DNA from 4 places in the Pantoea vagans genome. Region 2 is predicted to be linked to each of the others. Evidence: predicted binding sites of a transcription regulator. Region 2 holds the regulator's gene; each other region holds the start of a gene.
The links. Region 2 encodes Fur, which represses iron uptake genes when iron is present. Its sites were predicted from a motif close to ATAATAATGAGAACNACTATCAA; they were not measured.
Positions count from the first base shown of each region.

Region 1: the regulator Fur is predicted to act here: its motif matches at 1,194-1,216, upstream of fhuF (siderophore-iron reductase FhuF).
Region 3: the regulator Fur is predicted to act here: its motif matches at 904-926, upstream of LK04_RS16515 (isochorismate synthase).
Region 4: the regulator Fur is predicted to act here: its motif matches at 1,282-1,304, upstream of fhuA (ferrichrome porin FhuA).

Region 1 covers NZ_CP011427.1:3,443,440-3,445,645, reverse strand. Annotated here, with positions in the region: gene LK04_RS16025 (YbaK/EbsC family protein) at 1-268, opposite strand, end outside; gene fhuF (siderophore-iron reductase FhuF) at 364-1,158, opposite strand; gene LK04_RS16010 (GGDEF domain-containing protein) at 1,328-2,206, opposite strand, start outside.
Region 2 covers NZ_CP011427.1:2,827,124-2,829,329, reverse strand. Annotated here, with positions in the region: gene glnS (glutamine--tRNA ligase) at 1-215, shown strand, start outside; gene LK04_RS13215 (hypothetical protein) at 452-847, shown strand; gene fur (ferric iron uptake transcriptional regulator) at 909-1,358, opposite strand; gene fldA (flavodoxin FldA) at 1,716-2,206, opposite strand, start outside.
Region 3 covers NZ_CP011427.1:3,551,463-3,553,668, reverse strand. Annotated here, with positions in the region: gene LK04_RS16515 (isochorismate synthase) at 1-876, opposite strand, end outside; gene fepB (Fe2+-enterobactin ABC transporter substrate-binding protein) at 1,053-2,018, shown strand; gene entS (enterobactin transporter EntS) at 2,013-2,206, opposite strand, start outside.
Region 4 covers NZ_CP011427.1:3,219,516-3,221,721, reverse strand. Annotated here, with positions in the region: gene mrcB (bifunctional glycosyl transferase/transpeptidase) at 1-1,127, shown strand, start outside; gene fhuA (ferrichrome porin FhuA) at 1,341-2,206, shown strand, end outside.

The DNA.
Region 1 (2,206 bases), 620 kb from region 2:
AGTTCACCACTTCATCGACGCTGAGCATGCGTGCCTTGGCACCGAGCGCGGCTTTCAGCTTGCGGTTGTCGAGGCGGGCATCCCCACGCGTGACAATCAGCACAATGGCATCTTTCACTTTCAACGACAGGGTTTTGGCGATTTGCCCAGGCATCACGCCATGAACGCGTGCGGCCAGTTCTACCGTGGCGGTGCTCTCTGGCATCTCGATGATATCGATATCAGGTGCATGTTCGGCAAAGAAGTGCCGTACCGACTCCAGGCTCATTTTTTTCTCCGGCAAAAACAGAGACTAAAAGCTGCCATAAGGGGGGAAAAGTGTAAACGAGATAAAAAGAGAATCTGTAACAGAATGCGCGGAGGTTAAACCACTTTTAACGTGCAGTTACCACAACGTTCAACATCAGGAATACGATAGCGCTGGCAGCAACTACGACGTTCCATTTCACCGTTGCGCGGGATCATGGTGCGGTACAGTGGGTTGTCACTGCCATCTAAGAGTGTCTGGGTAAAGAACAGCGCCTGTTGCAACTGCGCAATAACGTGCTCAGGCAGTTGGTTTTTCAGCTCACCCAGGAACCAGTAAAATGAGAAACCCATGTTGTTCCAGATGAGTTTCGCATTGATATCACCGTGCTGCGTCATGCCGTTGACGGCGGGTATCAGACATTGCTGGATCAGGCGATCGATACGCTGCTGTGCGCTGAGGTAGCGAGCCTCGCTGTCTTCCTGCACATCAATCCAGAAGGCGCAAGGGTGACCATTCTCATGGAACTCAACATGAATCAGATGTGGCGCGCAGCTCAGTGCCCGTGGTTCCTGCAGTAGCATCAGCATCAGTGGTGAGAGCAGCAATCCAAAATACCACTGCGCCCACAGTGATTGCAGCGGCTTGGCTTCCTGCTGCACATCAGGGTGATTGCGATACAGGTAATCGCTGTAGCGCTGGGTCAGGCGGCGATAATGCACGGGTTTCGACCATTCGGCGAGCGTCAAAGTTCCGGCCGGGGCGGGTTGTCCAAGCTTCACGTTATCCAGCATGTAGCTGCGTTGATCGCGCATCAGATCTTCCAGCGCGCTCGCTAAAGTGCGGTCGCTCTGCATAAAGATCAGGGGATGCTCGCTGTAGCGATGATCCTGATGCGTGATAATCGGCATGCCGGTCCTGAGTGATAACGGGAATCGAGAAACAAATGATAATCGTTACCAGATTAATGGACAAGGTGTCATCAGCACAACCACCGTAACGTTGGCATTTAACCCGCCGGGTTTCGTACGCATAAAAAAACAGCGCGATAAATCGCGCTGCTTCGTTATATGTCTGATTTTACTGTAACTCGCTGCTCACCGAACTCAGTTTCGGCAAATCTTCCCACGCCAGAATAGTGTTTCGGCCCTGATTTTTTGCCACGTACAGTGCACGATCTGCATTCGACACCGCCTGATCAAAATCTTCAGCGAAAATCGGGGCGATGCCCGCACTGATGGTGACATGGGTAGAGACCTTTTCGTTAAAGCGGTGGGGGATCTCTAAATCCACCACGTACTGACGTATCCGCTCTGCCAGTTTCATCGCAATCGAGGCATTGACGTTGGTCATCAACACCAGAAACTCTTCCCCACCGTAACGTGTCACCACATCACGGGAACGCACCGCATCACGAATGGCAACGGAGACGCGCGCCAGGGCCTGGTCGCCCATCGCATGGCCATAGTTGTCGTTATAGGCTTTGAAGTGATCGATATCCAGCAACAACACATAATGACTACCCGCATGGTTTTCCATGATGGTATCCAGTCGATTCTTGAGTCCGCGGCGGTTGTAGAGGCCCGTCAGCGGGTCCAGCATACTCAAATCGCTGAAACTCTCTTTTTCCTCATACAGTTGGCTCACCAGGCGTCGCGTAAACGTATCAAAGCGGCGGCGCATTAAATGGTGCAATGAGAAACCGATTAATGGCAGGGCAATAGTGAATATGATCATCACTAAATGCTGGCCATCATCTAATAACAGCACAGTTAATACTGGCGGCGTAATGTGTAAACAGAATGCAATCAAATAATCACTCAGCGCAATCGCACTGACAAAGAACACGCTTAACAAGCTGATTATTAAAAAGCTGCCATCGAAATAAAAAACCTGATGATATCTATGGTTAATATGCCAGGCCCACAGCGCACCTAATATCAGGGCGACAGGATTTAA
Region 2 (2,206 bases):
CGGCAGAGGACTTCCTGACCACCATTAACCCGAATTCACTGGAAATCAAACAGGGCTTTGTCGAGTCTGGTTTGCGTACTGCTTCGGTAACTGCGCCGTATCAGTTTGAACGTGAAGGCTATTTCTGTGCGGATAGCGTCTATTCGCAGCCGGGTAAACTGGTGTTCAACCGCACTGTCGGGCTACGTGATACTTTTGCCAAAATCGGCGAGTAATCCTGTTTGTCGATAGCACAATATGATCATCTAAGGGCGAGCAATCGCCCTTTTTTATTGCCTGTAATTCACCTCCTGCAACCATTTATGCTGCGGGCCGTGAAATCTGCTTGTTGGCTGTTATTGCGACAATTCTGACTTTAGTAAAATTAACCCATTAGCGAGTGTCAAAAACTTTTTTTCAGGTAGGCTATCCGCTCTCAGACAGGGCTCTGCGGGTTATCAAAGGAAAAAAAATGACAAGTCTCGCGTTGGAAGCTAAACACAGTGTGGTGGTTTTGCATCAGCTGATTGAACGTATTTTCAATCAAGCAGAGGGCAGCGATGACAGCATGGAACTGCTTCTGTCGCACTTTCATCCAGAATTCAAAATGGTCACACCACTTGGCAAAGAACTGGACCTGAACGCGACTGAAACACTGTTTCGTCAGTTGCACGGTCAGCGTGAGGGGATGCGAATCGCCACCAGCGAACATGCCATCATTTCTCAGCAAAGCGATGAGATTACCATTCAGTATCGTGAATTACAGATGATGAACGGGACTAACCAGACTCGCATTTCGCTGGCGGTGTTGGACTGCAGCACCACCATTCCACGCTGGCGCTATCTCCACGAAACCTTTGTTGCCTGATTGCAGGCATAAAAAAACCGGTGACGAGCACCGGTTTTTTTATATTGCATAGCACACGTCATTACTTGTCGTGGAGCGTGTCGTCTTCGCGGCAGTCTCCCAGCGCACAGTGACCATAAAGGTACAGGCTGTGGTTGCTGAGTTTAATGCCATGGCGAGTCGCAATTTCACGCTGACGCGTTTCAATTGATTCGTCGCTAAATTCAATCACTTTGCCACAATCCAGGCAGATCAAATGATCGTGGTGATGTTGCTGGGTAAGTTCGAATACGGATTTACCGCCTTCGAAGTTATGACGGGTGACGATACCTGCGTCATCAAACTGGTTAAGAACGCGATATACCGTTGCCAGACCAATCTCTTCGCCCATATCAATCAGGCGCTTGTACAAATCTTCCGCACTGACATGGTGGGACTCTGGTCCTGGTCCCTGAAGCACTTCCAAAATTTTCAATCTTGGGAGAGTGACTTTCAGGCCAGCCTTCTTCAATGCGGAGTTGTTGTCAGTCATGCGGATATTGTCCTGTTACTTTGCGAGTCACTTACGGCTCAAAGGCCTTGAATGTTTAGGTCACGCATATTCTCATTTGCGTCTCATTATAGAACCCAAGCAGTGAAATGAAAACCAAGGCGTCGCGTAAAATCAACAAAAGCTGTAAGGATAAACATCGCTTATGCCATTGAGAAACGTAGTGGTTTGGGTTTCCATTTCACTCAGCCTCATTCTAAAGAGCGAGGAATAAGCGGATGACCATTGCGGGTATTCTACAGATTTGCGGGGAAAAGTTAAAAAACCGTCGCTATTTTTTTCATAGGAGATTCCTTTGTTCCGATGTGAGACACCGCTCACATCGGGTAGGGAAGGGGATCAGGCTTCGATGATCTCTTTTAGTTGCAGCTCATCGAAAATCTGCTTCACCCATGCATCAACACGTTCGTTGGTCAGTTCAGGCTGACGGTCTTCGTCAATCGCCAGACCCAGGAAGTGTTTGTCGTCTGCCAGGCCCTTCGAAGCTTCGAAGTGATAACCTTCCGTTGGCCAGTGCCCAACAATAACGGCACCGTTTGGCTCAATAATGTCACGAATGGTGCCCATTGCGTCGCAGAAGTACTCAGCATAATCTTCCTGGTCACCACAACCAAACAGCGCAACCAGTTTGCCATTGAAATCAATCTCTTCCAGGGTTGGGAAGAAATCATCCCAGTCACACTGTGCTTCGCCGTAATACCAGGTCGGAATGCCCAGCAGCAGGATATCGAACGCTGCGAGATCTTCTTTGGTGCTCTTGGCAATGTCATGCACTTCGGCGACATCTTTACCCAGTTGTTTCTGGATCATTTTTGCAATGTTTTCAGTGT
Region 3 (2,206 bases), 720 kb from region 2:
GTTTTCATGCTCATCCTGCACTTCGCCGTCGATTTGCGTTGCGAGGTGCCACAAGGTCGCGGTGGTGATCAGGGAGGGCACGGTCGGCACCGATAGCAGTCGGCTACGCGGCTGCAGTGTGTCACGCATCGCATCTGTGACCAGCTTGTGTTCGTGACGATCTTTGCCAGAGTCCATCAGCGTATTGCCCGCCGCACGATCTTGCTGGCTATCGTCATGATGACGGCGAGCAGAACCCGCCAGTGGACATGAGCTAAAATCACGCCCCTGTTTACGCAGCATCAGTTCTGGGCTGGCGCCCACCAGTGCTCCGCCTTGCGGCAGCGGTAGATGGAAGTGATAGCTGTTGGGGTTCTGGGCAATCACGCGCTGCATCAGTGCGGCAGTATCGACCGGTTGTTCGGTGACGATATCCATCAAACGCGACAGCACCACTTTATCAAGGTCACCACGCTGAGTTGCCGACACGGCATCCGCCACCATTTGGGTGAAGACATCGTGGTCGGGTACTGCCATACGGCGACGCACCTGTGGCAGTTCACTCACGGCTGAGGGTAAGGCATTTTGCAGATCGGCGCGGTTAAACGTCTGGTAAGACTCAGGGATAAACAGCGCAGCGGGTTGGCTGACATCAAACGGGATCGCGCCGACCAAAATCGGATTGTTAATCCCCTGTTTTTTAGCCGCCGCGAAATGCTGCCGCAACTGTTGTTGAAAATCCCCCTGCAACAGCGCCGCATCAGCAACGGATGCAGTGATGGTGGTATAACACCCCTGCGTTGCGAGGCTGCGCCAGGGCGAGGTAAAAAGGAACCCACGGCATAACGCGGAAAAATCCTTCAATAAGGCATTTTCAAACATGGATGATTCCACCATAATTTTCACCTATAAATGATAAGATTATTAAGAATGATTATCATTTTTATTATGGGCCTGTAACCTACGTCGATTGGGCAAAAGAGTCAATCCATTCGCGGGATTTCCAGCGTGTTTCGGCGTAATCGGACGCTAACGTCACCCAGGGCAATATGCTAAAAAGTGGACCAAAACTTATGAATAAATGCGGTTTATGGGGCCTCTCGGCCCTGATTTTTGTTTTCCAGGCGTTTAGCGGATTGGCACAGGCCGAGCAGGGCTGGCCGCGTACCCTTCAGGGAGCGAATGGTCCCGTGACCATCAGCAAAGCACCGCAGCGCATTGTGTCCACCAGCGTCACTTTGACGGGTTCATTGCTGGCGATTGATGCACCGGTTATTGCCTCCGGCGCGACCGCTCCCAACAGCCGTCTTGCTGACGATCAGGGCTTTTTCCGCCAGTGGGGCGATGTGGCGAAACAGCGCCATCTTAAACGTCTCTATATTGGTGAACCCAGTGCCGAAGCCGTGGCGGCTGAAGCGCCGGATCTGATTCTGGTCAGCGCGACCGGCAACGACTCGGCGATCAAACTTGCCAGCCAGCTTTCCGCTATCGCGCCAACCCTGGTGGTCAATTACGACGACAAAAGTTGGCAGGATGTGGTGACGCTGCTTGGCCAGGCGACCGGCCATGAAGCTCAGGCCGCACAGCGTGTTAAGGCGTTTGACGACCGTGAAGCGGCCTTAAAGAAAGCCATCACGTTGCCGCCGCAACCGGTCTCTGCGATGGTGTGGAACGGCGATGGTCGTGCCGTCAACGTATGGACCGCAGAATCGGCGCAGGGCAAGTTGTTAGAGCAGCTGGGTTTCACCCTCGCCGAACCGCCTGCCTCCGTTCAACAGGGCCACAGCATGGGCCAGCGTAAAGACATCATTCAGTTGTCGGGCGAAAACGTGGGCAGCGGTCTGACGGGCAAGACGTTCCTGCTGTTCGCCGCTGACGAGAAAACCACGCAGTCAGTGCTGAGTAATCCGTTCCTGGCGCAAAATTCAGCGGTGACGCAGAAACAGGTCTTCCCGCTGGGTGTCGATTCGTTCCGTCTGGATTACTACAGCGCCAGCAATCTGCTGGCGCGTCTGGAAAAACTGTTCGTTAAATCATGATGAGGGTTGCGCCAGCTCCGGGGCTGGCGCGTGGTAACGGCGCAACCGCCACATCACCCACCACATCATGATGCCCAGCAGCGCTGCCGTAAAACCAAACACTGCGGCAGCCTGGGGCGGCAGTAACCATGATCCCATCGCACCAATCATTGCCGCGCCAATTGCATCACCGGTGACGTTTTGCGCCG
Region 4 (2,206 bases), 390 kb from region 2:
GTCTGAAGGACCTGGAAACGGCGATGGTGGTGGTGGACCGCTTCAGCGGCGAAGTGCGCGCCATGGTCGGTGGTGCCGACCCGCAGTTTGCGGGTTACAACCGTGCACTGCAAGCGCGTCGCTCGATTGGTTCACTGGCTAAGCCAGCAACCTATCTCACTGCGTTGAGTCAGCCGAACAGCTATCGTCTCAACACCTGGCTGGCAGATGAACCGATTGCGCTGAAGCAGCCAAACGGTTCTGTCTGGAAGCCGATGAATGACGATAAGCGTTTCAGCGGAAAAGTGATGCTGGTGGATGCACTCACCAACTCAATGAACGTCCCGACCGTAAACCTGGGGATGACGCTGGGGCTGGCTTCGGTTGTCGATACCTGGACCAAGCTGGGCGTGGGTAAAGATCAGCTCAACCCGGTGCCAGCCATGTTGCTGGGTGCGCTGAACCTGACGCCGATTGAAGCGGCTCAGGCGTTCCAGTCGATTGCCAGCGGCGGTAACCGTGCCGATCTGTCAGCGGTGCGTTCGGTGATCGCAGAAGATGGCACGGTGTTGTATCAGAGCTTCCCGCAGGCCCAGCGTGTCGAGCCGGCGCAGGCGGCGTATCTGACCTTGTACGGTATGCAGCAGGTGGTGGATCACGGTACAGCGCGGGCGATTGGTGCGCGTTACCCGAATGCCCATCTGGCCGGGAAAACCGGTACCACCAATGACCTGATCGACAGCTGGTTTGCTGGTATCGATGGCAAAGAAGTGGCGATCACCTGGGTGGGCCGCGACAACAACCAAAGCTCGAAGCTGTATGGTGCGAGCGGTGCGATGCAGATTTATCGTCGCTATCTCGATAACCAGGCACCGATGCCACTGCAACTGACCCCGCCAGAAGATATCACGCAGATGAACGTCGATTCTGCCGGTAACTTTGTTTGCGGTTCGGGCAGCAGCACCTGGCGTTCAATGCCGGTGTGGACACTGGATGCCAATGCGCTTTGCCAACAGCAGCAACAGCAAATTCAACAGCAACAGGTCCAGCAGCAACAACAGCAGCAACCACAGCAACAGCCGCAGGATGAGCAGAAAGACGCTGACGGCGTAGCGGGTTGGATCAAGGATATGTTTGGCAGCAAGTAGTTAGCTGTGTAAATCACAGGGCGCTTCGGCGCCCTTTTTCGTGTCTGCAATTTATTAATCGCGATCATGGACATGCACGATCTGGTCGCAAACGCACCGCCATCAGGCATTACATCTTGCGGATCTTGCCGAACTTCGCCTAAAATCCGTGCGTCTAATAATCATTCTCGTTTTCATTCGCCTGCATTGTTCCCTTTTTTGAGAGATCCTTTTATGAATGCGCGAAATTCCAATCCTTGTTCTGCACGTGCTGCGACTTCCCGTCGTCCGCTCGCTTTATTGATTTCTTTAACGCTGGGCACGCTGAGCGCACAGGCGCTGGCAGAAGATACCGTGGTGGTCACTGCCAATGGCGGTAACACCGTCGCGCAGGAAAGCGCGTGGGGCCCGGCACCGACCATTGCCGCCAAGCACAGTGCGACCGGCACCAAAACCGATACCCCGATTGAGAAGAACCCGCAGTCTGTGTCGGTGGTGACGCAGGAAGAGATGGCAATGCATGCCGTCACCAGCGTTAAAGGCGCGTTCAACTACACGCCTGGTGTGTTGACCGGCAACCGTGGCAGCTCTGATGTAATCGATGCACTGTCGATTCGCGGCTTCAGTGAAACCAACACCAACCAATATCTTGATGGCCTGAAATTGCAGGGTGATAACTACTCTGAGTTCGCTATCGATCCTTACTTCCTGGAGCGCGCCGAACTGCTGCGTGGTCCGGTTTCTGTCCTGTACGGCAAAAGTAACCCTGGCGGCGTGGTGTCGCTGGTGAGCAAGCGACCGACGCAGGAAACGCTGCGCGAAGTGCAGTTCCAGATGGGCACCGACAACCTGTTCTCAACCGGTTTCGATTTTGGTGGTTCGCTGGATGATGACGGCGTTTACAGCTATCGACTGACCGGCTTAGCCCGCAGCGCCGATGCACAGCAGGAGATGAACAAAGAGAAGCGTTACACCATCGCACCTTCGTTCAGCTGGCGGCCAGATGCCAATACCCGTTTTGATCTGCTGACCTATTTCCAGAACGAGCCTGAAACCGGTTATTACGGCTGGCTGCCACGTCAGGGCACGGTTGTAGGGAT